2 linked regions of the Bosea vaviloviae genome follow. The protein of the gene in region 1 interacts with the protein of each later gene in a pairwise test. Links are inferred from orthologs where the notes say so. Each region holds a gene or a part of one and is shown on either strand. Other genes may lie near its edges.

Region 1 (12,304 bases):
GTTCGGTCACTTCAGCGCCGACCATATGGGCGCCGAGGAGCTTGCCGGTCTTGGCGTCGAAGATCGTCTTGACCAGTCCGCTATCCTCGCCCAGCGCCACCGCCTTGCCGTTGGCGACGAAGGGGAAGCGCCCGACCTTGAGCTCGTAGCCGGCTGCCTTCGCCTTGGCTTCGGTCAGGCCGACGCTGGCGATCTGCGGATGGCAATAGGTGCAGCCCGGGATCATCAGCTTGTCCATCGCATGCGGATGCAGCCCCTTGATCGCCTCGACGCAAATCACCGCCTCATGCTCGGCCTTATGCGCCAGCATCGGCGGCCCGGCGACATCGCCGATCGCGTAGACGCCCTTCACATTGGTGCGGCAGAAATCATCGATGACGATGCAGCCGCGATCGGTCTTCACGCCGAGTGCTTCCAGGCCCAGATTCTCGATATTGCCGACGACGCCGACGGCCGAGATCATCCGATCTGCGGTGATGGTCTGCTTGCCGCCCTTCTCGTCCTCGATATGGGCCGTGACACTGTCGGCGCCCTTCTCGACCTTGGTGACCTTGGCCCCGGTCAGGATCTTCATGCCCTGCTTCTCGAAGGCTTTGCGCGCGAAGGCGCCGATCTCGGCATCTTCGATCGGCACGACCTGGGGCATCACCTCGACGACCGTGACCTCGACGCCCATCGTCCGGTAGAACGAGGCGAATTCGATGCCGATCGCGCCCGAGCCCATCACGAGCAGCGATTTCGGCATTTTCGCCGGCACCATCGACTCGAAATAGGTCCAGATCAGCTTGCCGTCGGGCTCGATGCCGGGCAGAGCGCGTGGCCGCGCGCCGGTCGCGATGACGATATGGTCGGCAGTGTAGGTGCCCTCGCCCTTGGCCCCCTTGGGCGGCGGCACCTGCGGCTGCATGGCAGGCTTCTTCGTCGGCGCGACCGCGATCGTGCCGGGCTTGGTGAGCTTTGCCTCACCCCAGATCACATCGACCTTGTTCTTCTTCATCAGGAACTGGACGCCGTTGTTCATCCGCGCCGCAATGCCGCGCGAACGCGCCACCACGGCAGCGAGATCGGCCGTGAACGTGCCTTCCAGCTTCAGCCCGTAATCCTTGGCGTGCTGGCCGTAATGCAGGATCTCGGCTGAGCGCAGCAGCGCCTTGGTCGGGATGCAGCCCCAGTTCGAGCAGATACCGGCAAGATGCTCGCGCTCGACGATCGCCGTCTTGAAGCCGAGCTGCGCCGCACGGATGGCGGCGACATAGCCGCCGGGGCCGGAGCCGATGATGATGACGTCGTAGTCAGCCATGGTCAGGCTCCCATCAAACCAGCATCGCCATGGGCTTCTCGATATAGCCCTTGAACGCCTGCATCAGTTCGGCCCCGAGCGCGCCATCGACGGCGCGGTGGTCGGTCGAGAGCGTCACCGACATCACGGTCGCGACCGCGAGCTGTCCGCCCTTGACGACAGCGCGCTGCTCGCCGGCGCCGACCGCCAGGATCGTCGCATGCGGCGGATTGACGATCGCGGCGAAGTCCTTGACGCCGAACATGCCGAGGTTCGAGACCGCCGTGGTGCCGCCCTGATACTCCTCGGGCTTCAGCTTGCGGTTCTTGGCGCGGGCTGCCAGGTCTTTCATCTCGTTGGAGATCTGCGAGAGCGTCTTGTGGCAGGCGTCCCTGATCACCGGCGTGATCAGACCGCCCGGGATCGAGACCGCGACGCCGACATCGGCATGCTTGTGCTTGAGCATGGTGTTCTCGGTCCAGCTCACATTAGCCTCTGGCACCGCGCGCAGCGAAAGCGCCAATGCCTTGATCACGAGGTCGTTGACCGAGAGCTTGTAGGCCGGCTTGCCGTCCTTCTCGGGCGCGGCGGCATTGAGTTCCGCACGCAGCTTGAGCAGCGCGTCGAGCTCGCAATCGATCGTCAGATAGAAATGCGGGATCGTCTGCTTGGATTCGAGCAGGCGGCGCGCAATCGTCTTGCGCATGCCGTCATGCGGCACTTCCTCGTAGGAACCCGGCGCGAACAGCTTCTTGACCGCCTCGTCGGACATGCCGGCGGCGAGCGGCGCTGCAGCCGGCTTGGGCGCGGCCGCGGGAGCAGCGGACGGCGCGGCCTTGGCGGCTCCGCCGGCCTTCGCAGCCTCGATGTCCTTCTCGACGATGCGGCCATGCGGGCCCGAGCCCTGAATCTTTCCGAGGTCGAGGCCCGCTTCCTTGGCCAGACGCTTGGCGAGCGGCGAGGCGAAGGCGCGCTCGCCGCTGGCCGAGGCCACAGGAGCGGCAGCCTTGGGAGCAGCTTCAGCCTTGGGAGCCTCGCTCGCGACGGCTGGGGCGGGCGCCGCCGCCTTGGGCGCAGCCTCGGCCTTGGGAGCCTCGGCCTTGGCCGGAGCGGCAGCCGCCTTCACATCCTCTCCCTCGGCAGCGATCACGCCGATGATCTCGTTAACGGCGACATCGGCCGTGCCGTCCGGCACCAGGATCTTGGCCAGGATGCCTTCATCGACGGCCTCGACCTCCATGGTCGCCTTGTCGGTCTCGATCTCGGCGATGATGTCGCCGGACTTGATCGTGTCGCCTTCCTTCTTCAGCCATTTGGCGAGATTGCCCTTCTCCATGGTGGGAGAGAGCGCGGGCATCAGGATGTTGGTTGGCATCGGTCAGCCCCTTCTCAGCGGTAGCAAACGGCTTTGGCCGCAGCGACGACCTCGCCGATATTCGGCAAGGCGAGCTTCTCGAGGTTCGCCGCGTAAGGCATCGGCACGTCCTTGCCGGTGACGCGGGCGACCGGCGCGTCGAGATAGTCGAACGCCGCCTCCATGATGCGCATGCCGATCTCGGCGGTGACGCCCGACTGCGGGAACCCCTCCTCGACCGCGACGCAGCGATTGGTCTTCTGCACGGAGGCGATGACCGTCTCGATGTCCATCGGCCGGATCGTGCGCAGATCGATGACTTCGGCCTCGATGCCCTCCTTGGCGAGCGCTTCGGCCGCACCCAGCGCGTAGGTCATGCCTATGCCGAAGGAGACGATCGTGACGTCCGTGCCCGGACGCACGATCTTGGCCTTGCCGATGGGGACCAGGAAATCATCGCTCTTGGGAACCTCGAAGGTCCGGCCGTAGAGGATCTCGTTCTCGAGGAAGATGACCGGGTTCGGATCGCGAATGGCGCTCTTGAGCAGGCCCTTGGCATCCGAGGCGCTGTAGGGAACGACGACCTTCAGGCCCGGCACATTGGAATACCAGGCGGCGTAGTCGTGGCTGTGCTGCGCGCCGACGCGCGCCGCAGCGCCGTTGGGGCCGCGGAAGACGATCGGACAACCCATCTGGCCGCCCGACATGTAGAGCGTCTTGGCGGCGGAGTTGATGATATGGTCGATCGCCTGCATGGCGAAGTTGAAGGTCATGAACTCGACGATCGGCTTCAGGCCGGTCAGCGCCGCGCCAACGCCGATACCGGCGAAGCCGTGCTCGGTGATCGGCGTATCGATGACGCGCTTGGCGCCGAATTCCTGCAGCAGCCCCTGGGTGACCTTGTAAGCGCCCTGATATTCCGCGACCTCCTCGCCCATGACGAAGACATCACCGTCGCGGCGCATTTCCTCGGCCATGGCGTCGCGCAAGGCTTCGCGCACCGTGATGGTCGCGACCTCGGCGCCTGCCGGAAATTCGGAGGACGCGTCATAGGACTTCGCCTGAGCCGGGACGCTTGGCGGCGCGGAGGCTGCTGGCGTGGGCTCGGCCTTGGCTTCCGGCTCGGCCGGCTTCTCAGCCGGCTTGGCGGCTGCCGGCTTGCTCGCCGCGCTGACATCCTCGCCCTCGGCCGCAATCACGCCGATCGGCGTGTTGACCGCGACATTGTCGGTGCCGTCGGCGATCAGGATCTTGGCCAGGATGCCTTCATCGACGGCCTCGACCTCCATGGTCGCCTTGTCGGTCTCGATCTCGGCGATAATGTCGCCGGCCTTGACCGTATCGCCTTCGGCTTTCAGCCATTTGGAGAGCTTGCCCTGCTCCATCGTCGGCGAAAGAGCAGGCATGAGAATGTCGATCGGCATGAACGCACCCGGATTTCTGAAAGACGCGGGGATTGGGATTAAGGCCGCAAGGCCTGCGGAAGCGGGCGCGCCGCTCAGGCGCGCGCCGTCTCCAGCGTGATGTCGGTCCAGAGCTCAGAGACATCGGGCTCGGGATCGTGCGTCGCGAATTCCGCCGCGTCGTTGACGATCTCGCGGACTTTGGCGTCGATCGCCTTGAGCTCGTCCTCGCTCACCTTGAAGTCGCGGGTCAGACGGCCCCTCACCTGCTCGATCGGATCGTGCTCCTCGCGCATGCGCTGGACCTCGTCCTTGGAGCGGTACTTCGCCGGGTCGGACATCGAATGACCGCGATAGCGATAGGTCTGCATTTCCAGGATATAGGGCCCCTGGCCGGAGCGGGCGTGCTCGATGGCGCGCTCGGCGGCGGCGCGCACGGCGCGCACATCCATGCCGTCGACCTGCTCGCCGGGGATGCCGAAGGAGAGGCCGCGCCGCGAGAAATCGGTCTGCGCCGAGGCGCGGCTGACCGAGGTGCCCATGGCGTAACGGTTGTTCTCGATCACATACACGACCGGCAGCTTCCAGAGCTGGGCCATGTTGAAGCTCTCATAGACCTGGCCCTGATTGGCCGCACCGTCACCGAAATAGGCGAACGAGACCCGCCCGTCATTGCGATACCAGTTGGCGAATCCCAGGCCGGTGCCGAGCGAGACCTGCGCGCCGACGATGCCGTGCCCGCCATAAAAGTTCTTCTCGCGGGAGAACATATGCATCGAGCCGCCCTTGCCGCGGGAATAGCCGCCCTGGCGCCCGGTCAACTCCGCCATCACGCCGCGCGATTCCATGCCGCATGCCAGCATATGGCCGTGGTCGCGATAGCCGGTGATGACCTGATCGCCATCCTTGGAGGCCATCTGCATGCCGATGACGACGGCTTCCTGCCCGATATAGAGGTGGCAGAAGCCGCCGATCAGGCCCATGCCGTACATCTGGCCGGCCTTTTCCTCGAAGCGGCGGATCAGCAGCATCTCGCGATAGGCGTGAAGCTCCTCTGCCTTGTCGAAGGTCGGCATGTTGCTGAGCGCCTTGGACGCCCCCTTGTCGGCTCCAGTCTTGGCGGAGCCCGTCTTGGTCGCCGTCTTCGCGGCGGCCTTGGATTGAGCGGGAGCTTTTGTCTTACGCGCGGCAACGGCCATCAGCGGTCCTCCAGGGTCATTCGACCTTGGTTGTAGAGGATCGCAAAACCCTTGGCGAGAGAGCCATCTCGCACTGCAGCATTTGTTAAACCATTGTAATTGCAGCACTTTCCATAATTAACTGGAATCCAGTTAATCGGTGTGCCGGGGACTATTTGCCGGCATCCGCGGCGCTCAACGCCCCATCAGGATGACGTCATTCTTGTGAATGCGACCAAGCGTGTTGCGCGCCATCTCTTCGAGCAGGTCGCGATCGACCGCCTCGTCACGCACCAGCGACAGGCGCTGTTCCCAGCTCTTGCGCTCGACGGTCAGGGCGGCGAGCTCGGTCTCCATCTCGCGCAACGTTCCCTGCAAGGTGTCGCGCGCTTCCAGCCCACGCGTGCCATGCTGGGCGTGGAACAGGAAATAGCTCACCACCGCGCCCGAGACGAGGTAGAGCGCGAGCGTGACGAGGACGGATCTGACACCGCGACGAATAACCATTCCGGCAGGCTAGGCCGGGTTGGTTTCCGGCGGGTTAACGCGAAGGCCGCACGAGCCGGGCGACGCCATCGGGCGCAGGAGCCTCGCCATGCGAGACGGCTGCCAGATCGGCCTCGACGCGCCGAGCGATCGGCAGCCTGAAATGCAAGGGGTCCCAGTAATTCTCGTCGACCTCAGTCACTGCCGAGCCATGCGCATAATCGACGATGGTCGCGCCCTGGCGCGCCGCGAGCCCACGCAAGGCGGCCTTGCAAGCGCTGTAGCGCTGCGCCGCGACAGAGCCTTCGCGCGGCTGCGCGGCGACATGCGTCGGCGGCAGCACGATCAGCTTCGAGGTCTCGGCGGGAAACGAGGACAAGGCCTGGTCGAGCCAGGCCAGGGCCGGAAAGCGCCAGCCCAGACGCTCGGCTTCACTGACGGGCGCAGGCGGCGACAGCGGCGTCAAATCCGGCGCAAAACCGTGATTGTCGGCATAAAGATGGCTTCGCGCCCGCGCCAGATCATAGCTGGCCTCGGGTGGCGTGAAGACCTCATAGCCGTCTCCACGGATACGCGCAGGCAGGTAACCGAGCCTGTGCGCGAGCAACCGCGCCGAGATCTCGAGCGTCGTCAGGTTCAGCTGCCTCAGTGCGTCGGCCCAGCTTGCGCCATCATAGAGCCAGGGCGGAAACGGTCGTGGCGTCAGGCGTTTGGCCGGCGTGGTCGCGTCGCCTTCGCACCAGGTCAGGTCGAGCCCCCAGATCACGGCTTTCGGCGCAGCAACGGTGCGCGCAAACAGGTCAGCCATTTGCACCTGCTCCCAGGGCGTGGCTGCATTCATCGCGAGATTGGCGAAGCGCCCGCCGATCGAGCGCGATAGAATCGCAGGATCGAGCAAGCGCATCGTCGAGGTGCCGAAGACCCCCGAATCGAACGCACCCGAGCGCACGAGCTGCGGATACATATAGCGCTGGTTGAGATCCATGAGCGGCCGCGCCGGCACGCCGGCCCGCACCCGCAACCCAAACGGATCGAGCGCCACGACGAATCCGAACAACACCCCGCCCAGCACGAGCGCCGAAACCAGAAACGCCATCGTCCAGGCCAGCCAGACCTGGCGTCGCGCTCCAGGCGCAGCAGCCATCGTCGGATCAATCCCGAACGGCATCGAGACCGGCGGCTCCTGCTGCGGCGGACCTGGGCAAAACGAACATCGCGAACCTCCGGCGCGCTTCTGCCACAGAAGCGGCCTTACGAACAATGTTGACCCGCGCGCGACGCCTGCCTATGTCAGCGCACCGGTGAGGGCGGGTAGCTCAGTGGTAGAGCACGTGACTTTTAATCATGTGGTCGAGGGTTCGATCCCCTCCCCGCTCACCAGCACCTTCAGCAACGTTGTGATTGAAGGCGCAAACGGCCTCCCGCTCGGGCGCTGGGAAACAGGTTTCCAAGGTTGAGAATCTCGCGGAACCCGCGCTAACGCCTCGTGGTATGAGGGTTTCTGCGCTTCTATCCACTGAGCCAAGCCGGGAAAATTGACACGCAACGCCGAATTCCACAGATTTACACACGCATGTCGTCGATTGGGGCGACACCTCGCTACAGCGGCGGGGAGATATAGCAGGAAGGGGCGACGATGATGACCATCAATTGCCGCGCAACTGCGGCGTGCCTGACGAGTCTGGCTCTGGCGGGATGCATGGGACAAACGATTCCGGCAGCGGAATCGATCACCAAGCCGACCATGGAGGCCTTCACGCAATTGAGCGCCTGGCGGCCTTGGCAACCCAAGGTGCAAGAGACCAAGGTGCAAGAGAGGCCCAAAGAGGAAGAGAGGCCGCAGCAGCCTCAGATCGCTCGCGTGGAAACGGTGCCGGCGACAGAGCCTCAGCCGATAACCACGCCATCGACCAAAATTCTGCAACCGAGCAAACCACAGCCCGTTCCAACACGCCTCGCCACACCAAGGCCAGTCGCGCCCCAGCCAAAGCTCATTCCAGCCTCGGCCACAGAGACCCCGGCACCCCTGCCGACCGCAGTGTCCTGCCAGACATTCGCGCAGCCCGGCCAGCGGGTGCGAATGGAGTGCAGCCCGCTCAACTGAGATTGCAGGGCCATCTGCTCCACAGGATGCTCGCCAAAGATGCTCGCCAAGAGCGCATAGTCTCCGCTGGCGCGGCTCAAATCACATATGACATAGGCGTTCTCGGCGGATCGGAATTGAGGCAAAATATGGGCAATCGAATCGCATCGGGATGATTTCGCGCCTGCAACACGCGGTTGCCGGCGCGCAGAAGCCGAATTCAGGCGCGTCTCCGCCAGGAAAAACAAATTCATCTGCCTGCGCCCTGAACAAATGCGCTGCCTGCGCGTTGCTCCTGCGTGCCGCTACTTGCGGTTACTGACAGGAGGCTCACATGTTCAAGCGTCGTATCGCTCTGACGTCCATCGGCTTCGCCATGCTCGCGGCGACCGCCATTGCGCAGACCAGTGCTCCGAGCCCGAGCGCGCCGTCGCCCTCCACTTCCGCGCCGGCCGCGTCCGACAGTAGCACTAAGGCTCCGGAGCAGAATCTCGCCGGCCAGGGGAAGTGGCGCGCCTCGAAATTGATCGGCGTCAATATCTACGGCCCCGATGACAAGAAGGTCGGGGGCGTAACGGAAGTACTGTTCGACAAGACCGGTAAGGTCGAGATGATTACCGTCGGCGTCGGCGGTTTCCTCGGCATCGGCTCCAAGGACGTCGCCATTCCTTTTGAGCAGGTAAGCTGGAGTGACCAGCCCATGGTCGCGGCGACACCCGCACCGGCCCCGAGCGGTGGCTCGGGCTCTGGAGCAGCCGGCGGCGGCATCGCCTCGGCACCGCCTGCGCCCAAGGCTCCGGCGATGTATCCCGACCATGGCAAGATCAAGCTGACCAAGGATCAGCTCAATGCTGCGCCGGCCGTCACCTATGCCGGTACCTGACCGAACCTAGGGACTGACCGGCATCGGGTTTTATCCTGCCTGATGATCAGGAAATAGCTGAGCAGGCCCGCCTTCCTCGGAGGGTGGGCCTGAAGGCTTGAGGCCCTTCAGGCATCATTATCATCAGCCAAGGCAGGCGCGACCAGAGGCGGGATCGCCTCCGGCAGATCGTCGGCGATCAGGCCCGGACCGAGCGCCTCGCCCGCCTTGCCGTGCAGCCAGACCGCCGCGCAGGCCGCCTCGAAAGCCAGCATGCCTTGCGCCAGCAATCCGGCGATGAGGCCGCCGAGCACATCGCCCGACCCTGCCGTCGCCAGCGCCCAGGAGCCGGTCGCGTTGATCGCCGTCCTGCCATCGGGATCGGCGATCACGGTATCGGGCCCCTTCAGCACGACGACCGCGCCCGAGGCAGCAGCGGCCAGCCTCGCCCGTTCCAGCTTTGATGCCTGCGCGACGATTCGCTCGTTATCGCCGAACAGGCGCGCGAACTCGCCTTCATGCGGCGTCAGCACGCAAGGCTTGAGCAGGCGAGACTTGAGCAGGCGAGACTTGCCGCGCTGGCGCAACCATCCCGGCCGCGAGGCGAGCAGCGTCAATGCATCGGCATCGAACACCGCCGGAATATCGGCGCGCAACACTGCCATCACGGCAGCCCTCGCCTCGGCATCGAGCCCCAGAGCCGGCCCGATCAGGACGGCGCCAAGACGCTGGTCGTCGAGCAGGGCCTGAAGCGTGGCCTCCGTCGCGATCGGCCTCTGCATCAAGGCGTCGGGCCCGCGCGCGGCATGAGCCGCCAGGGCTTCGGGACGGCAAGCAACCGTGACAAGGCCGGCGCCGATGCGCAGCGCCGCCCGCGCGCCGAGCCGTGGCGCGCCGACGCCTGCGAGCCCACCAGCCACGACGAGAACGGCGCCGCGGCGGTATTTATGGGTATCGCGTCGATGCCTCGGCCAGAGTTCGCGCCACAAGGCGGGGCCGTTGCGGAACATGGCAGGCCGCAATCCGCCCGCGCCGAAGACGGTCTCCGCACTCAGGCCGATCTGAGCGAGCGTGACGACCCCGCACAGCCCACGCCCGGGCTCGAGCAGATGGCCGGGCTTCAGCCGAAAGAAGGTCACGGTCTCGTCGGCCTGCACGACTGCCCCCTCGGCCCGGCCGCTATCGCCCGACAGCCCGCTGGGCACATCGACAGCGATCACCGGCCTGTCCGCCGTATTGGTTGCTGAGACGAGCCCGGCAATATCTCCGACCAGGGGCCGGTTGAGCCCTGCGCCATAAAGCGCGTCGACGATCAAGGCGTGATCGTGCGGCACGACGGTCGCGATCGGCGCGATCGCCCCGGTCCAGCGCGCGGCCATGGCAGCGGCATCGCCCGTCAGGGCCGAGCGTTCGCCGGCCAGCGCGACGGTGACGCCAAAGCCGCGCTCGCGCAGCAGGCGCGCCGCGACGAAGCCGTCGCCGCCATTGTTTCCCGGGCCGCAGAGAACAAGCACGCCGTCGCCGGGACGAGCGCGCCGGCTGACCGCATCGGCGACCGCCCGCCCTGCCCGCTCCATCAGCGCGAGACCCGGCGTGCCGGCCGCGATCGTTGCGCGATCGGCCGCAGCCATATCGGCCACGTTCAGCAGCGCCAGCCCGGTTTTGTCAGCTCTATCCACGAAGCCATCATCCAGAAGCCGCTCATCTCCGGCAAGCACGGAGTGGCGCAAAGGTGATTGCTCTTAAATTAAGCAAATGATCAATTTATGTGCTATTTTTTGCCCTATCATCAGGCGTCGGGAGGCTTTCTTCCACGTGGCGGGGGGCATACGCCGATGCTATGAGCAAGAAGAGCGGGTGTTTCGCTCGCCTGACGAGACGCTGGGGCCGTGACTGACGGAACCTTTGCTGTTCTCGGCGGCGAGCAGGCGGTTCGCAAGCCTGGAGGGAAGTCCAGGTCTGATCACGCGCGAGGGAGGCCGGTCGGCGCATGAAGAAGATCGAGGCGATCATCAAGCCGTTCAAATTGGACGAGGTGAAAGAGGCGCTTCAGGAGGTCGGCCTGCAGGGCATCACCGTTTTGGAGGCCAAGGGCTTCGGGCGCCAGAAGGGCCATACCGAGCTCTATCGCGGCGCCGAATACGTCGTCGATTTTCTCCCCAAGGTGAAGATCGAGATCGTGCTCGCCGACGAGATGGTCGAGGCCGCCATCGAAGCCATCAAGAAGGCGGCCCAGACGGGCCGCATCGGCGATGGCAAGATTTTTGTATCGACGGTGGAGGGGGCGATCCGCATCCGCACCGGAGAGACCGGCGCGGACGCTATCTAAGGGCTTCAATCCCGACCCGAAGGTTCTGCGTCCCGGTGGTTTTGGACACACCGCGGATCAGTCAATGTTGAGAAACTGCTTTCAAGAGGAATGCTGAGATGAAGAGCGCCAAGGATGTCCTCAAGGCGATCAAGGACAACGACGTCAAGTATGTCGACTTCCGCTTCACCGACCCGCGCGGCAAGTGGCAGCATGTGACGTTCGACATCACGATGATCGATGAGGACATCTTCGCCGAGGGCACGATGTTCGACGGGTCCTCGATCGCCGGCTGGAAGGCCATCAACGAGTCCGACATGCTGCTGATGCCGGATCCGACGACGGCCGTCATGGACCCGTTCTTCTCCGCCGCGACCATGGTCATCACCTGCGACGTGCTCGAGCCCGCCACCGGCGAGCCCTATAACCGCGACCCGCGCGGCATCGCCAAGAAGGCCGAGGCCTATCTGAAGTCGACCGGCATCGGCGACACCATCTATGTCGGCCCCGAGGCCGAGTTCTTCGTCTTCGACGACGTCAAGATCTCCGCCGACCCGTACAATACCGGCTTCAAGCTCGACAACGTCGAACTGCCGATCAACGGCATGACCGACTATGAAGGCGGCAATCTCGGCCACCGCATCGCCACCAAGGGCGGCTACTTCCCCGTTCCGCCGCAGGATTCGGCGCAGGACATGCGCGGCGAAATGCTGGCAGCCATGGCGGCCATGGGCGCCAAGGTCGAGAAGCACCACCACGAGGTCGCCTCGGCCCAGCACGAGCTCGGCCTGAAGTTCGACACCCTGACCCACATGGCCGACACCATGCAGGTCTATAAGTATGCGATCCACAACGTCGCGCAGAGCTACGGCAAGACCGCGACCTTCATGCCGAAGCCGATCTATGGCGACAACGGCTCGGGCATGCATGTCCACCAGTCGATCTGGAAGGGCGGCAAGCCCATCATGGCCGGCAACAAGTATGCCGACCTGTCGCAGGAGTGCCTCTGGTACATCGGCGGCATCATCAAGCACGCCAAGTCCCTGAACGCCTTCACCAACCCCTCGACCAACTCCTATAAGCGCCTCGTCCCGGGCTATGAAGCCCCGGTTCTGCTCGCCTATTCCGCGCGCAACCGCTCGGCCTCCTGCCGTATTCCGTGGACGACCTCGCCCAAGGCCAAGCGCGTCGAGGTCCGCTTCCCCGATCCGATGGCGAACCCCTATCTCGCCTTTGCCGCGATGCTGATGGCCGGTCTTGACGGCATCATCAACAAGATCGATCCGGGCCCGGCGATGGACAAGGACCTCTACGACCTGCCGCCGCGCGAGTTGAAGAAGATCCCGACCGT
Region 2 (16,095 bases), 2.2 Mb from region 1 along the record:
GCACGACATCGGCGATCGGCGCGAATTCCTGAGCGGTCGGAGAGCGTTTCGCAGTGGTGACGCCGAAGCCGCGGATCGAGCCGGCCCGCGCCTGCGGCAGGGCCGAGGTGATGTTGTCGAACATCAGGTCGACGCGCCCGCCGATCAGGTCCTGGATCGCCTGGGACGAGCCGCGATAGGGCACATGCACCATCTTGGTGCCGGTCAGCTTCTGGAACAATTCACCGGCAAGATGGATCGAGGTACCGACGCCCGAGGAGGCATAGCTCAGCTTGCCGGGATTGGCCTTGGCGTAGGCGACGAGCTCGGCAGTGTCCTTGACCGGCAGCTCCTTGCTGACCACGAGCAGGTTCGGCACCATCGCGACCATGGTGATGGGGCTGAGGTCCTTGATCGGGTCGTAATTGACCTTGGCGTAGAGATAGGGGTTCGCGACGAGCCCGACCGAGCCGATCAGCAGCGTGTCGCCGTTCGGCTCGGACCGCGTCGCCGCGTCGACGCCGATATTGCCGCCCGCGCCCGGCCGGTTCTCGACGACGAGATTCGTGCTCCAGGCGTGGCCGAGCTTGTCGGCGACGAGCCGGCCGAGAATATCGGTCGCCCCGCCGGGCGGGAACGGTACGATGAGCTTGATTGTGCGGCCCTGCGGCCAGGCAGCCTGAGCGAAAGCCGCCTGCGGCAGGGCAAGACTGGCACTGAGCGCAGCAAGCATGCTGCGGCGGTCGATCGTGAAATCGGTCATGACAGTCAATCTCTCCCTGGGACCGTGCCGCGGGGCTTGAGGCCCGCTTGCTGCTTGCCGGTAGGCTGCCGCCTCGGTAGGGACTTGTCCACCGGCATTTGCGCCCACGCCTGGTCTTGACCTTTGGGGGGCAACGCGCCGATTCTCAGCTCATGCGCGCCCTGAACCGCCGAATCGCCGCCGTCTTCGTCCTGCTCTCGGGCATCGTCGTCCCGGCGCTCGCCCATGCGCAGGATACGGCTGATGAGGAGGCGCGGCGCCGCGCTGCCAATATCGCGGCCTTTCCCGACGCGGCGCGTGCGCTCTTCGGCCAGAAGACCGCGCCGGCGGATATGCGCGCCCGCGCCATCGGCTCCTATGCGCGCGGCTGCCTGGCGGGCGCGACCGCTTTGCCGGTCGATGGGCCGAGCTGGCAGGTGATGCGGCTCAATCGCAACCGCAACTGGGGCCATCCGATCCTGATCGACTATCTCGAAAAGCTCGCGCACGACGTGCCGAAGATCAATGGCTGGCCGGGAATCCTGGTCGGCGACATCTCGCAGCCGCGCGGCGGGCCGATGCTGACCGGCCATGCCTCGCACCAGATCGGCCTCGACGCCGATCTCTGGCTGACGCCGATGCCGAGGGAGCGGCTCGACCGCAGCGAGCGCGAGAACATGCCGGCCGTCAACATGGCCCGCGCCGACTGGCGCGACATCGATCCGAAGAACTGGACGCCGGCGCAGACCAAGCTGATCAAGACCGTCGCCAATGAGTCGCGCGTCGAGCGCATCTTCGTCAACCCGGCGCTGAAAGTGGCGCTCTGCCGCGAGGCCGGGAGCGATCGTGCCTGGCTCAACAAGGTCAGGCCGATGTGGGGCCACAACTACCATTTCCATGTCCGGATGGTCTGCCCGGCGGGAATGGAGGGGTGCCAGGGCCAGGAGCCGCCCAATTTCGGCGATGGCTGCGGCGAGGAGCTCTCGGGCTGGATCGAGCGCCAGCGCACCGCCTTCTTCGCGCCGAAGAAGCCGCGCACCGGCCCGGCGCCGAAGCCCAAGCCGCCAATGTCGCTCGACGCGCTGCCAGCCGAGTGCCGGCAGGTGCTGCTGTCGCGGTGACCGGCCTCTACCGTCATTGCGAGCGCAGCGAAGCAATCCAGAGCAGCGCGCGCGACGTCCCCTAGATTGCTCGCAATGACGTGGCGCGGTTAACTCGATGCCTGGTTTCAGCTACCGACGCTGCGTGCGACCAGAGCTATAGGCGAACGGATCGTTCTGCGGCGTGATCACGGGCTTGGCCTGCTCCATGCCTTCCTGGTCGAGCACACCGGTGCCCTCGTCGTCGCCGACGATCACCTCTTCCGTCGGCGGCACCGAACCCGGCAAGGTCAGCGGGCCGCGCTGTTCGCTCGGCAGCGGCTGAGGCCGGTAGCGCGACTGGTTGAGCGGTTCACTCGCGGGCTCCTCGATGAAGCGCCTTTGCGCGTCGAGGCTCTGGCCGCCGCGATTGGTCGCGACGGGATAGCCGCCCTGCACCGAGCCCGGCGGCCGCAATCCATCGCCTGGCTGGCGCAGCATTGGACCGCCGGCGATGAGTGCGCCGATCTCGTCGCGCTGCTGCCCGCGCTGCGCCGACTGATACGGACGCGCCGGATCCGGCGGCGGCAGATTGTAGTTCGGGGTGTATTTGATGACCGGGTTGCAGATGTGCCGACCCTTGGCATGCCGGGCCAGGTCGATATGGATATGGTCGTAGTGGAACACGTTCGAGCCCGGTCCGAGAACGGTCGAGAAGTTCTCGCAGGCGCCGACGAACACTTCGCGCAGGAAGTTCTGCTCCTCCGGCGAGCCGCGCCAGCCGTCCTTGACCGTGATGTTGCGCCCGTCATTGAGCCGGAAGGAGAACACGTCCAGCGCATTGCCATAGGCGTGTTCGGAGGTGCGGCTGGTGCCGGTGCCGTTGTTCATGGCGCGGCAGGAATAGGAGCCGGCGCGCATCTCGATGACCTGCGCGCCGAGAACGTTCTGGGCGGCCGGCTGGACGACTTCGGCGAGCCATTTGTCGGTGGTCGCGACGACGGGGCAGGCGAGCGTGGCAGAGCTCGTCAGCCCGATGCCGCCATTGGCGAAGGCGGCGACCTTCAGCGGCTTTTCCATGCCGCAGGTGCCGGGGCCGTCGATCGGCTTGCTGCGCAGGCTGACATAGGAGGAGAGCTGCACCTGGCGCGAGGCCAGGCACTCCGCTTCGGCCTGGTCGCGCCAGGCCGCACGCTGCGGCTTCTGGAATTTTCCGCAGCCGGCAAGGCCGGCGCCGATCACGCCAAGAGCGATGAGGGTGAGGTGAACGCGTCGCATGACCGATCAAATGCGACCCGTTTGGTGAACGGTTTCTCAACCGCCTGAGCCCGCGGCGCAACAGCCGGATTAACTTTGGCGCTGCGGTTAACGGGATCTTAAGGCGCCACTGAGGGCTGTCCCAAGGTCATCCCGCGCCTCGATCGCCTGGGGACGATGGAGAAAGACGTCGGCCATGGCGAGGGCTATGAACGGGCGATCGCCGCAGTCAGCCATGTCCGAAAGCAGGCTGGTGCGGCTGGCACGCCGCATGCGAGACAGCATGAAGTGTCCGGAGATCGTCAGCCATGACAGGCAAGGCCCGTTTCATCTTTCCCGTGCTCATGGCCGGCGTCATGGCCTTCCTGATGACGGCGCTGGTGACCTATCTCAATCTCGGCTTCCCGCCGGATTTCGTGGCGCATTGGCTGCACGCCTTCGTCATCGCCTGGCCTTGCGCGGCCGGCGCCGCCTTCCTCGCGATCCCGCTCGCACGGCGAGGGACGGCCCTCATCGTCAAGGTCATTGGAGAGTAGCATGCAGAGCTTGCGCGACATCCTGCGCCGGATTGCGGCGGGCGAGATCACGGCAGCCGGTGCGCTGGCGCTGAGCGCTGCGCGGATCGCCGAATCCGAGCCGTCCATCCAGGCCTTCGCCAGCCGCCCGGCCGAGCTCGTCGCGGGAGCGGGTCCGCTTGCCGGCATCGCCTGCGGGGTCAAGGACATTATCGACACAGCCGATCTGCCGACGCAGATGGGCTCGGTGATCTATGAGGGCTGGCGGCCGCGCTCCGACGCAGCCGTCGTGATGATGCTGAAGGCCACTGGTGCGACCGTCGCCGGCAAGACCCACACCACCGCCTTCGCCGCCAGTGATCCGGCGCCGACCCGCAATCCCCATGACCTCAGCGCGAGCCCCGGCGGGTCCTCGGCGGGTTCGGCTGCAGGGGTGGCGGCCGGCATGATCCCGCTCGCAATCGGCACGCAGACCGGCGGCTCGGTGATCCGGCCGAGCGCCTATTGCGGCGTGGCCGGCATCAAGCCGTCCTATGCGCTGCTGCCGACAGTCGGCGTGAAGCCGTTCTCCTGGTCGCTCGATACGCTGGGCCTGATGGCGGCAAGCGCCGATGATCTCGGCCTGGCGCTCGCCACGATTACGGGCCGGCCCGAACTGGACGCCGCCGCGGCGGAGTTGAAGGGCCTGCGCATCGGCGTGACCCGGCAGGATTTCGCCGGCGCGCCCGAGCAGGCTGCTGAGGCAGCGTTGCAACGCTTCTGCGAGATCGCGACCGGGGCTGGGGCGCAACTGGTCGATCTCGAAAGCCCGCAGGCCTTGTCGGAGGCCTTTCATGCCCATGTGCCGCTGCAGGGCTTTGAGGCGACGCAAGCCTTGGCCTGGGAATATGCCGAGCATCGCGAGCAGATCGCGCCGAAGCTGCGCGCCTATCTCGACGGCGCCCGCAGCGTCACGCCGGCGCAATATGACGAGGCGCGCCGGATCTCGCGGCGTGGCCGCGACGCGGCCCGCGCCTTCTTCGGCCAGGTCGATGTCGTGGTGAGCTATGCCGCCCCCGGCGAGGCGCCCGACACACTGGCCTCGACCGGCGATGCCCGCTTCAACCGGCTCTGGACCCTGCTCGGCGTGCCATGCCTGACGATCCCGGTGATGCGCGGCCCGCGCGGTCTGCCGGTCGGGATTCAGGTCATAGCTGGATTTGGCGCCGATGATCGTGTCATCGCAGTGGCGAAGGCGCTGGAAACGCGTGTTGAACCAATCCGCTAACCGAAACTGTCCCCAAAATAATTCAATGCTTTAATCAAATTTTAGCCATACTCTTGGCTGCGCCCCCTTCTCGTCACCTTGCTGCCCCCTTGCAGCCTTCGCCAGTTCTGCTAGCCTCGCGACAGGTCAATGACACAGGAGGATGTGATGAGCCTCACGCTACGTCTCGACCGTTTGGTCATGGGTGCGGCCTTCATTTTCATGATGGCAATCGTGCTGGGAGCGTTCTGACAGACGTCAGTCTCGAGTCGAATGGACCACAAGAGCCTTTGACGAGCGCCGCCGGGGAAACTCCTGGCGGCGCTTTCGTTTTGGGGCTTTGATTATGCATCGGCATGCCCCGAAAACCGGTTCCCACTTTTCGGGCCGATACTCTAGCTTTCCGGGCAGGGGTTCTCGGTGACCTCCCAGGACATCATGTTGATGACCCGGCCACAGGCGGCCAATCGCCGTCCTTGCGTCGTCCTGATGCAGGCGATGGCGCCTTCGGCGATCTTGCGGCCCTCGCTCCAGCAGTAGCAGAGCGGTTCGGGCGACTGCGCCAGACGCGGCGGATCGACAGGTATGGCGCGGTCTTGGACTCGGTCTTGGGCCCGGGCCGACGCGCCGAGCAGGAGCAACAGGGCCAAAGCCGCAAGCCAAGGCTGCGGCAGCGCCGGAACCAGTCCCGATGAGATCCTGCGCATGGCTCGATCCCTCCGCTGCCGGCCAAGCCGGTCAAGCAAACCGAAACTAGCACGTCTCCAGATGGCTCTCAAATGCTTTGCCGGAGAGAACTACGACTTTAGTCGTAGATACTTGGCGAGATCGGTCTTGTAACCGCTGTGATGGCCGACCATATTGACGGCAAGAGAGCCCGAGGGGGGCTCCGGGAGGAACCATGTCTCTGATTTTGCTCGCCCGGCGCGGCCGGGCCATCGCTTTTCTCGCTGGTGCACTGCTGATCGTCCCCATGGTCGCCGAGGCGCGGCCTGGCGGTGGCAAGAGCTCCGGCAGCCGCGGCTCGCGCACCGAATCCGCGCCGGCTCGAACGGATACTGCCCCCAACGGGGCGCAGCCCTTCCAGCGCAGCGCGACGCCGTCGCCTGCCGCTCCGATGGCGGGCGCTGCCGCCGGCGCCGCCGCCCAGGCGGCCCGGCCTTCGATGGCGCGCAACCTGATGATGGGCCTCGGCGCCGGCCTGCTCGGCGCGGGCCTGTTCGGCATGCTGTCGGGCTCCGGCTTCTTCAGCGGCCTGGCATCGCTCGCCGGCATCTTCGGCTTCCTGATGCAGATCGCATTGATCGGCGGCCTGATCTGGCTGGCTCTGCGCTTCTTCCGTCGCCGTTCCGAGCCGCAGCTCGCCGGCGCCGGCGCGCCGCTGCCGCGCGAGGCCTACCAGCCGCAGGCCCAGAACCAGGCCGCCCGCATGGGTATGATGGGCGGCGGTTCCGCCGCGCCGCAGACCCAGCCGATCCAGCTGACGGGCGAGGATTTCAGCGCCTTCGAGCGCCTGCTGACGGAGGTCAACGCGGCCTATTCCAATGAGGACGAGGCCGGCCTGCGCCAGCACGTCACGCCGGAGATGTTCGGCTATTTCGACGAGGATCTCTCGGGCAACGCCAAAAAGGGCCTTGTCGACCGCGTCTCCGAGGTCAAGCTGCTGAAGGGCGACCTCGCGGAAGCCTGGCGCGAGGGCGATGCCGACTACGCCACGGTCGCGATGCGCTTCAGCCTGATCAACGCGCTGTATGAGCGCGCCAGCGGCAAGGTCGTCGATGGCAACGCCACCGTTCCCCAGGAGGTCACCGAACACTGGACCTTCCTGCGCACGCGGGGCGGCGCCTGGAAGCTCTCGGGGATCCAGGCCGCAGCCTGATCCAGCGATACTGAATGACATGACGGCCGGGGCAACCCGGCCGTTTTTTGTTGGACCCGGGTTTTGGGTGTCGCACCTGCCGGATTCGTCCTATAGGCGGGCGGATAGGCCAACCTGCTTTCCGGAGTTCTTCTCATGAGCGACATGCGTCTTGTCGTCGTCGGCGCCGCCGGGCGCATGGGCCGGATGCTGATCAAAGCGATCCATGAGACGCCGGGCTGTGTCCTGTCGGCTGCGGTCGAGCGGCCGGGTTCTGGTGTGGTCGGGCAGGATGCCGGCGTGCTCGCCGGCCTGCCGGCCTGCGGCATCGACGTGACCGATGAGGCCCTGCCGGCCTTCGTCGAGGCCGAGGGCGTACTTGATTTCACGACGCCTGACTCCACGGTCTCCTTCGCTGCCCTCGCCGCGCAGGCGCGCATCGCCCATATCGTCGGCACCACCGGGTTGGAGCCGCAGCACCTGGCGAAGCTGGAGGCTGCCGCCCGCCATGCCGCCATCATCCGCTCCGGCAATATGAGCCTCGGCGTCAATCTGCTGGCCGGCCTCGTACGCAAGGTCGCGGCCACGCTCGGCACGGATTGGGACATCGAGATCGTCGAGATGCACCACCGCATGAAGGTCGATGCGCCCTCGGGCACGGCCGTGATGCTGGGCGAGGCGGCGGCAGAGGGCCGGGCGGTCGATCTGGCTGATGCCCGCGTCGCCGTGCGCGACGGCCACACCGGCGCGCGGCAGCCCGGCACGGTCGGTTTCGCGGCGCTGCGCGGCGGCACCGTGGTTGGCGACCACAAGGTGATCTTCGCGGGGACCGGCGAGCGGCTGGAGCTCTCCCACATCGCGGAGGACCGCAGTCTCTTCGCACAGGGCGCGGTCAAGGCCGCGCTCTGGGGCAGGGGCCGCAAGCCCGGACTCTATTCCATGGCCGATGTGCTCGGGCTCGACAGTCTCTGAGCGTCCGGGAATGACGCAACTGGGCATGACGCGCCTCGCGATCGCGCCCGGCGTAATCCATTGGCCAGGCTACCTCCCGGCCGAGGCGCAGGCCGCGCTCGTCGCCGATCTGCGCGAGGTGGCGCGGCAGGCGCCGTTCTTCTCCCCGCGCATGCCCAGGACCGGAAAACCCTTCTCGGTGCGGATGACCAATTGCGGCTCGCTCGGCTGGGTCTCCGATGAGCGCGGCTACCGCTACCAGCCGCTCCATCCCGAGACGGGCCTGGCCTGGCCGCCGATGCCGGCGCTGCTGACGCAGGCCTGGCGGGAGCTTGCGGATTATCCGCATCCGCCCGAGGCCTGCCTGGTCAATTTCTATGAGGCGAGCGCCAAGATGGGCTTGCATCAGGACCGCGACGAGCAGGATTTCGAGGCGCCGGTGCTGTCATTGTCGCTGGGCGACACCGCCATGTTCCGCATCGGCGGCACGGAGCGGGGCGGCAAGACGGTGTCGCTGAAGCTTGCCTCGGGCGATGTCTTGCTGTTCGGCGGGGAGGCCAGGCTCGCCTATCACGGCATCGACCGCATCCTGGCGGGCTCGTCGAGCCTGTTGCCGCAGGGCGGGCGGATCAATCTGACATTGCGGCGTGTGACGAGAGCGTTTTCGAGCGAAGTGGATACCGGTTCGCGTGAAGAAAACGCGTTAAAACAATGAGGCCGGAGTGACTCATCAGGACGATCCCGAGCCCGGCAGGTTCGGGAACGACCAGCCGAACAGGATCGACCCAGCCCGCAGGCCGAAGGTGGTCGCGAGGCCGACGAGCATGACGATGACCGGTTCGATCACCAGGCTCGACAGAAGCGCGGTCATCGCTGCCCCCGCGGCTGCGGCCGTGACGTAGAAATCGCGGCTCCACAGCACCATCGGCCGGTCGCCGGCCAGGATGTCGCGCAGGATGCCGCCGAAGGAGGCGGTCATCGCGCCGAGCGCGATCGCTGACAGGGAGGAGACGCCGACATCGAGCGCCTTCAGCGTGCCGGCAACGGCGAAGAGCGCAAGCCCGGCCGAGTCGGCCCAGATCAGCAGGCGCTTGCCGGCCCAGCCATCGAGCATGCCGGGCTTCAGATAAGCGATGGCCCAGGCGCCAAGCGCGACGCCCGAGCAGACGAGAACATCGCTGGGATCGCGCACCCAGAAGACGAGGCGCCCGAGCAGGAGATCGCGCAGCGTGCCGCCGCCGACGCCGGTCACCGTCGCGAGCAGGATGAAGCCGAACGGGTCCATGCCCTTGCGGGTCGCGACCAGCGCGCCAGTCAATGCAAAGACGGCGACGCCGGCGGTTTCGAGCACGTCTCAGTGGCCGGACGGAGTGCTGCCGGAGGTGTCCGGGGTCGAGGGTTCCTGCGGCTTGGGCGCGCCGGCCGAGACGCCGACCAGGGCCGGCCGCAGCACGCGCTCGCCGATCTTGTAGCCTGACTGCACGACCTTGGAGACCATGCCCTTGGGCGTTTCGGCATCGGGCGCCTCGAACATCGCCTGATGCAGGTTGGGATCGAACTTCTCCCCCTGCGGATCGATCTTGCGCACGCCGTGGCGCTCCAGCGTCTTCAGCAGGTCGCGCTCGGTCAGCTCGACGCCTTCAATCAGCGCTGCCAGAGCCGCTTCGGCTCCGCTGCGCGCGGCTTCGGGCACGCTCTCCAGCGCACGGCGCAGATTGTCGGCCGAGGCCAGCATATCGCGGGCGAAGCTCGTTACCGCATAGGCCTTGGCGTCGGAGATCTCACGCTCGGTGCGCCGGCGCAAATTCTCCATGTCGGCCAGTGTGCGCAGCAGCTTGTCCTTGAAGTCGTCGCGCTCGGATTCCAGCCGGGCGAGATCGGCCTCGGCATTGGAGGCGGCTTCATTGGCCAGTTCCTCGCTGGTCGCGGTGTCGATCTCGGGCTCTTCTTTCGCAGGCTTCTGCGTCATGGCGTCATCCAATTCCAAATAGATCGCAATTCCAGGCGGATCGGGGGCCGGCGCAGGCGAAGGGCGCAACGGCGTTCCGGGCCGATATCGGGCTTGTTGCCTGCGAAATCAAGCGCGCACGGGTGCCTTGGCCTTGGCTGCGGCCGGCTTGTCGTGATCGAAGGCGAAGACGTCGAGCAGCGCTCTGCGGATGGCGAGCTGGCGCGCGGTCGAGACGATCTTCGCCGTCGTCAGGTCGGTGACGTAGAACACGTCGACCGCCTTCTCGCCGAAAGTGGCGATATGGGCCGAGGCGATGTTGAGGTTGAGCTTCCCGATCGCAGTGGTCAGGTCGTAGAGCAAGCCGGGCCGGTCGAGCCCCGAGACCTCGAGCACGGTGTGGCGGGCCGAGAGCACATTGTCGATGATGACCTCGGGCGCGAGCTGGAAGGTCTGGCCGCGCGGCGGCGGGGCGCGGCGCTGCGCCACCAGATCCGCGATCTTGATCTCCCCCTTCAGCGCGCGCTCGATCGCGGCCGCGATCCGCTCGGCCCGGCGCAGTTCGTCGTCGTCCCGGTCGAAGGCGCGCGAGACCGAGATCGTGTCGAGCACGAGCCCGTCGGTGGTGGTGAAGATCTGCGCGTCGACGATGTTGCCGCCGGCCGCCGCGCAGGCTCCGGTGACGATCGCCAGCAGGCGCGGATGGTCGGGCGCCAGGATGGTGAGCTCGGTGATGCCGCGGAACTGGTCGGTCTCGACGGCGGTCGCTGTGGTGCGGCCCTCGCTCTCCGCCTGCCTGAGAAAGCGGGCGTGCTTCTCCTGGCGGGCGAGCTCGGTCTTGATCCAGTAGGGTGGATAATGGCGGGCGAGATAGGCGTTGCGCTCGGTCTCGGGCCAATCGGCGAGCTGTTCCTTCAGCGCATCCTGCTTCTTCTCGACGCGGGCCTTGCGCTCGATCGCGGAATAGCCGCCGGCGAGCACGATCTCGGTCTCATAATAGAGCGTGCGCAGGAGCTGGCCCTTCCAGCCGTTCCAGACGCCGGGGCCGACCGCCTTGATGTCGGCGACGGTGAGGATGAGCAAGAGCTTCAACCGCTCCAGCGTCTGCACCGTCGCGGCAAAGGTCTCGATCGTCTTGGGGTCGCCGAGGTCGCGGCTCTGGGCGACGGTCGACATGTCGAGATGGTGTTCGACCAGCCAGGCGACTGTTTCGGTCTGTGCCTCGCTCAGGCCCAGCCGGGGGCCGAGCTTGCGGGCGATCTTGGCGCCGGCGATCGAGTGGTCCTCGAGCCGGCCCTTGGCGATGTCGTGCAGGAACAGCGCGACATAGAGCGCGCGACGATTGGCGAGGTTCGGCATGATCTCGTTGGCGAGCGGATGCTCGATTTCGAGAACGCCGGCATCGATTTCCGCCAAGACGCCGATCGAACGGATCAGGTGCTCGTCGACCGTATAGTGGTGATACATGTTGAACTGCATCATCGCGACGATGCGGCCGAAATCCGGGATGAAGCGCCCCAGCAGCCCCGACTCGTTCATCCGCCGCAGCACCGGCTCCGGCGAGCGCCGCCCGGTCAGGATCTCCAGGAAGATGCGGTTGGCTTCGGGATCGTGGCGCAATTGCGCCGTGACCAGGCGCAGCGACTGCGTCACCAGCCGGCTGGTGTCGGGGTGGATGGCGATGTCGTCGCGACTGGCGATCTCGTAGAGCCGCAGCAGGTTGACCGGATCGCGCCGGAAGGCGTCGTCGTCGATCACGTTGAGGCGCTGGCTCTTCAGCGTGAAATCGGGATGGCCGAGTGCGCGCACGCGTTTGCGCTTGGCAAACGAGCCGAGCAGGCGCGAGAGCGAGGCGCGCGGCTTCTGCTGGCGCGCCTCCAGCGCCGCACAGACGATGGCGGTCAGGTCGCCGACATCCTTGGCGACGAGGAAATAGGCCTTCATGAAACGCTCGACCGGCGCCTGGCCGCTGCGCCCGGCATAGCCGATCGCGGCGGCGACCTGGCGCTGGAGGTCGAAGGACAGGCGCTCCTCGGCCCGGCCGGTGATGAAATGCATCCAGCAGCGCACGCGCCAGAGGAACTCCTCCGAACGCTGGAACATCACGAGTTCCTTGCGGTCGAACAGGCCGGCTGCGACCAGTTCGCTGACATCATCGACGCGATAGGCGTATTTCGCGATCCAGAACAAGGTGTTGAGGTCGCGCAGGCCGCCCTTGCCGTCCTTGACGTTGGGCTCGACCAGATAGCGCGAGGTGCCGGCGCGGCGCACCCGCGTCTCGCGCTCGGCGAGCTTGGCCTCGGTGAAGGCGGGCGCCGTGCCCTCCATCACCTCGGCCCCGAAGCGGCGCACCATCTCGTCGAAGAGCGACCTGTCCCCGATGAGGAAGCGCGCTTCGAGCAGCGCAGTCCGGATCGTCATGTCGGCGCGCGCCTCGCGCATGCAGTCATCGATCGAGCGCACGGAGTGGCCGACCTTCAGCTTCAGGTCCCAGAGCGGGTAGAGCATCGCCTCGACCACGCTCTCGCCCCAAGCGGTCTGCTTGTGCGGGAACAGGAACAGCAGGTCGACATCGGAGCCCGGCGCGAGCGTGCCACGGCCATAGCCGCCGACCGCGACGACGGCGATGCGCTCGGATTGCGACGGGTTGACCGCTTGGTAGAAATGCTCGCTCGCTGCGATATGCAGGCAGGCGACGATCCCGTCCATCGTCTCGGAGATGCGCTCGGCGCAGGCGAGGCCGTTGCGTGGGCCGGCGAGCAGATCCTTGGCCGAGGCGTGGCCTTCATCGAGCACGCGGCGCAGATGCGCCACCAGCGCCTGGCGCATCTCGGTGGTCGAGGGGTTGCCCAATCGGGCGATGAGTTTCGCGACGGCCTGGGCGGGGTTCTCCAGCACCTCGGCGAGCGCGAGGCGCGGCTGATCGGCGACGGACGACACGGCGGCTCACCCTCGATTCCGGGCCATGCGGCCTCGGCCCATTCCGCTCGTTAACATGCCGGCGGGATTCGCAAAGCAGATAAATTACACATTACGAGTACGTGTAATTTACAATTCAACATCGCCGGATGTCGTGTTTGACAAACAGAACGCGTGGACCTAAAAGACGGATACGCGCCGATTTGAGCCAGCAGCTTGCGGGCGCGAAATAAGTGCAGCTAAAGCGTCGGGGCCAAGGGCAGGCTTGCGAGTCGGTCCCGATCCCTGCGCGTCATCGCAACAAGGGATCGATCATGAGCATCATCACACGCCGCCGCGCCATCGCCGGTTTCGTCGCCACCTCGCTTGCCCTGGGCGCCACATCCGTCTTCGCGCAGGCCCCCAAGGAAATCCGCATCGACTACGCGACCTATAACCCCGTCAGCCTCGTGCTGAAGGAGCGCGGCATCCTCGAAAAAGCGCTCGCCCCCGAGGGCATCGCCGTGCGCTGGGTTCAGTCGGCCGGCTCCAACAAGGCGCTCGAATTCCTCAATGCCGGTTCGCTCGATTTCGGCTCGACCGCCGGCGCGGCAGCCCTGATCGGAAAGATCAACGGCAACCCGATCAAGTCGATCTATGTCTATTCGCGCCCGGAATGGACGGCCCTGGTCACCGGCGCCAAGAGCGAGATCACCAAGGTCGCCGACCTCAAGGGCAAGCGCGTTGCCGTGACGCGGGGCACCGACCCGCATATCTTCCTGGTCAGGGCGCTGGCCGAGGCCAAGCTGACCGAGAAGGACGTCAAGCTCGTCCTGCTGCAGCATGCCGATGGCCGCCTCGCTCTGGAGCGCGGCGATGTCGACGCCTGGGCAGGACTTGACCCGCTGATGGCGGCGGCCGAGGTCGAGAGCGGCGCAAAACTCTTCCACCGCAAGGCTGAGGACAACACCTGGGGCATCCTCAATGTCCGCGAGGCCTTCGCCAGGGAAAACCCGGCCCTCGTGCGCAAGGTCATTGCCGCCTATGAGGAGGCGCGCACCTATGCGCTCGCCAATCCGGCCGAGCTGAAGAAGACGCTGGTCGACTACACCAAGCTCTCCGACGTCGTGATCGAGCGCCAGCTCACCCGCACCGAGCTGACGCATTCCAGCATCGGCCAGGCGCAAGCCGATACGATCATCGCTGCCGGCCTCGCCCTGAAGGAAGCCGGCGTGCTGCCCGCGACGACCGACATCAAAGCGGCCGTCGACGATCTGCTCGACCGGCGCTTCGCCGCGACGAACTGAGGCGGTCGAGGCGCGATGAGCCCGCTGGAGATCGCGGCCGCGACGCAGGCGAAAACCCCGGGCTCGCCCGGCGCCAGCTCTCGTCGCCCCGGCTCTCGTCGCCTCGGTCTCGCCGGCTGGCTGCTGCCGATCGCGCTCGCCGCGCTCTGGGAGCTTCTGGTCCGGGCCGGCATCGCCAATGGCCGGCTGATGCCGCCGCCCAGCGTGGTCGGGCGGACGCTCTGGGGCCTGGCGGCCTCGGGTGAGCTCCTGACCCATGTCACGGCGACGCTCTGGCGCGTCGCCGCCGGCTTCGGGCTGGGAGCGGGCGTCGCCACGGTTCTGGGTGCATTGACGGGGGCTCTACCCGTCGCGCGCGGCTTGCTCGACCCGACGCTTCAGGCGCTGCGCGCGATCCCCTCGATTGCCTGGGTGCCGCTGTTCATCCTGTGGTTCGGCATTTTCGAGGCCTCGAAGGTCGCGCTGATCGCGGTCGGCGTGTTCTTCCCGGTCTATCTCGGGGTGGCGGCCGCGATCCAGGGCATCGATCGCAAGATCGTCGAGGTCGGTCGCGTCTTCCGGCTCGGCCGGCTCGCCATGGTCCGGCGCGTCCTGCTGCCGGCGATCCTGCCGGCCTGGTTCACCTCGCTGCGCTCGGGCCTCGGCCTCGGCTTCATGTTCGTGGTCGCAGCCGAGATCATGGGCGCGAGCGAAGGCCTCGGCTACCTGCTCGTGGACGGCCAGCAGCTCGGCCGCCCCGACACCATCATCGCGGCCATCATCAGCTTCGCCGTACTCGGCAAGCTGGCCGACGGGCTGCTGCTCGCCATTACGCGGCCCTTCCTCGCCTGGCAGGATCTCGGCCGCGACACGCTCTGAAAGGCATCCCCGATGCTGAGCTTCGAGACCCTCTCGAAAACCTATGCCGACGGCACGCGTGCCTTGTCGGCGATCTCCGCCAGCGTGGCGGCGGGCGAGATCCTCGCCCTTGTCGGCGGCTCTGGCTGCGGCAAGACCACCCTGCTGCGCTTGATCGCGGGCCTCGACCGGCCGAGCGCCGGGCGCATCCTGCTCGATGGCGAGGCGATCCATGAACCGCGCGCCGATGTCGGGGTGATCTTCCAGGAGCCGCGATTGTTTCCCTGGCTCAGCGTCACCGACAATGTCGCTTTCGGGCTCTCGCATCTCTCCGCCTTCGAGCGCGAGGGGCTGGTGACCAATGCGCTCGTCCGGGTCGGGCTCGCCGGCTATGAGAAACGCTGGCCGCGCGAGCTCTCCGGCGGCCAGCAGCAGCGTGTCGCCATCGCCCGGGCGCTGATCACCCGGCCGAAGCTGCTGCTGATGGACGAGCCGTTCTCGGCGCTCGACGCCACGACGCGCGCGAGCCTGCACGGCCATCTGCTGGCGCTCTGGCAGGAAAGCCGGCCGACCGTGGTGATGGTCACGCATGATGTCGAGGAGGCGGTGACCCTGGCCGACCGCATCATCGTGATGCAGCCCAAGCCCGGCCGCATCTTCGACGAGCTCGACAATCCGCTTGCCCGCCCGCGCGATCGGCTCTCGCCCTCCTTCGAGGCGAGCAAGCGCGAGGTTTTGCGCACGCTTGATCGTTCGCTGCGCGACGAGGAGCCGCAGCAGCACAAGACCGCCGAGACGGCGGGGATGTGGTGGTAAGGCGCTGCCCGGCTCTGGCCTGATCCGGTCGGCAGCATTATCTGCGACGGGCATCGTCGCTTGTCTTGAGAAGCGATGCTTATCCTGAGAAGGTTGAAACCATGGACATCACAGCCCTGCGCGCCCTCCAGGCCCCGCTCAAGGACCAGTATCGCGAGACGCCCGATGCGGCCGTCATCACGCTGAAGGCGCGGGGCGAGCTCGACGACCAGCACATCGCCTGCAAGGTCGAGACCGGCCGCGCCATCGCGCTTGCCGGCCTGCATCCGGCGACTGGCGGTTCCGGTGCCGAGCTCTGCTCCGGCGATATGCTGCTGGAGGCGCTCGTTGCCTGCGCCGGCGTGACGCTGAAGGCGGTCGCGACCGCGCTCGAGATCGACTTGAAGAAGGGCACTGTCCGGGCCGAGGGCGATCTCGATTTCCGCGGCACGCTCGGCGTCGCCAAGGACGCGCCCGTCGGCTTCAAGGCGATCCGCCTCTCCTTCGACGTCGAGACCGACGCCCCGCAGGAGAAGCTTGACACGCTGCTGAAGCTGACCGAGCGCTATTGCGTGGTGTTCCAGACCTTGAACGTCAAGCCGGAGCTCTCAGCGGCGCTGACGCGCGGCTGACGCTAGGGTAGTTGCCGCAGCGTTCGCTCAGCGGATCGTGATCCGGGCCGG

What was found.
Region 2: the proteins of BHK69_RS19430 (region 1) and BHK69_RS09480 interact in binary tests that used the Escherichia coli proteins (3 or more experiments, as listed by UniProt). The link is inferred for Bosea vaviloviae from one-to-one orthologs.

Annotation. Positions count from the first base shown.
Region 1 is NZ_CP017147.1:4,251,092-4,263,395, reverse strand. What follows is about bases 9,554-12,304. They hold BHK69_RS19430 (P-II family nitrogen regulator), read left to right. Parts: upstream 9,554-10,635; coding sequence 10,636-10,974; downstream 10,975-12,304. Other genes in these bases: glnA (type I glutamate--ammonia ligase), read left to right, coding at 11,073-12,304; BHK69_RS19435 (NAD(P)H-hydrate dehydratase), read right to left, coding at 9,554-10,276. Outside these bases: lpdA (dihydrolipoyl dehydrogenase), read right to left, coding at 1-1,300; BHK69_RS19475 (pyruvate dehydrogenase complex dihydrolipoamide acetyltransferase), read right to left, coding at 1,314-2,654; BHK69_RS19470 (pyruvate dehydrogenase complex E1 component subunit beta), read right to left, coding at 2,669-4,057; pdhA (pyruvate dehydrogenase (acetyl-transferring) E1 component subunit alpha), read right to left, coding at 4,132-5,112; BHK69_RS19460 (FtsB family cell division protein), read right to left, coding at 5,410-5,721; BHK69_RS19455 (hypothetical protein), read right to left, coding at 5,756-6,844; BHK69_RS19445 (hypothetical protein), read right to left, coding at 7,588-8,037; BHK69_RS19440 (PRC-barrel domain-containing protein), read left to right, coding at 8,118-8,666; more of BHK69_RS19435, read right to left, coding at 8,774-9,553. UniProt on the Escherichia coli protein: P-II indirectly controls the transcription of the glutamine synthetase gene (glnA). P-II prevents NR-II-catalyzed conversion of NR-I to NR-I-phosphate, the transcriptional activator of GlnA. When P-II is uridylylated to P-II-UMP, these events are reversed.
Region 2 is NZ_CP017147.1:2,012,149-2,028,243, forward strand. What follows is about bases 9,505-12,783. They hold BHK69_RS09480 ([protein-PII] uridylyltransferase), read right to left. Parts: upstream 12,471-12,783; coding sequence 9,705-12,470; downstream 9,505-9,704. Other genes in these bases: grpE (nucleotide exchange factor GrpE), read right to left, coding at 9,505-9,596. Also shown: BHK69_RS09425 (Bug family tripartite tricarboxylate transporter substrate binding protein), read right to left, coding at 1-742; mepA (penicillin-insensitive murein endopeptidase), read left to right, coding at 895-1,842; BHK69_RS09435 (extensin-like domain-containing protein), read right to left, coding at 1,954-3,078; BHK69_RS09440 (DUF2798 domain-containing protein), read left to right, coding at 3,366-3,593; BHK69_RS09445 (amidase), read left to right, coding at 3,595-4,839; BHK69_RS09450 (hypothetical protein), read right to left, coding at 5,214-5,525; BHK69_RS09455 (Tim44 domain-containing protein), read left to right, coding at 5,720-6,697; dapB (4-hydroxy-tetrahydrodipicolinate reductase), read left to right, coding at 6,842-7,648; BHK69_RS09465 (alpha-ketoglutarate-dependent dioxygenase AlkB family protein), read left to right, coding at 7,659-8,342; BHK69_RS09470 (trimeric intracellular cation channel family protein), read right to left, coding at 8,358-8,978; more of grpE, read right to left, coding at 8,982-9,504; BHK69_RS09485 (aliphatic sulfonate ABC transporter substrate-binding protein), read left to right, coding at 12,809-13,780; BHK69_RS09490 (ABC transporter permease), read left to right, coding at 13,796-14,638; BHK69_RS09495 (ABC transporter ATP-binding protein), read left to right, coding at 14,651-15,433; BHK69_RS09500 (OsmC family protein), read left to right, coding at 15,535-16,044.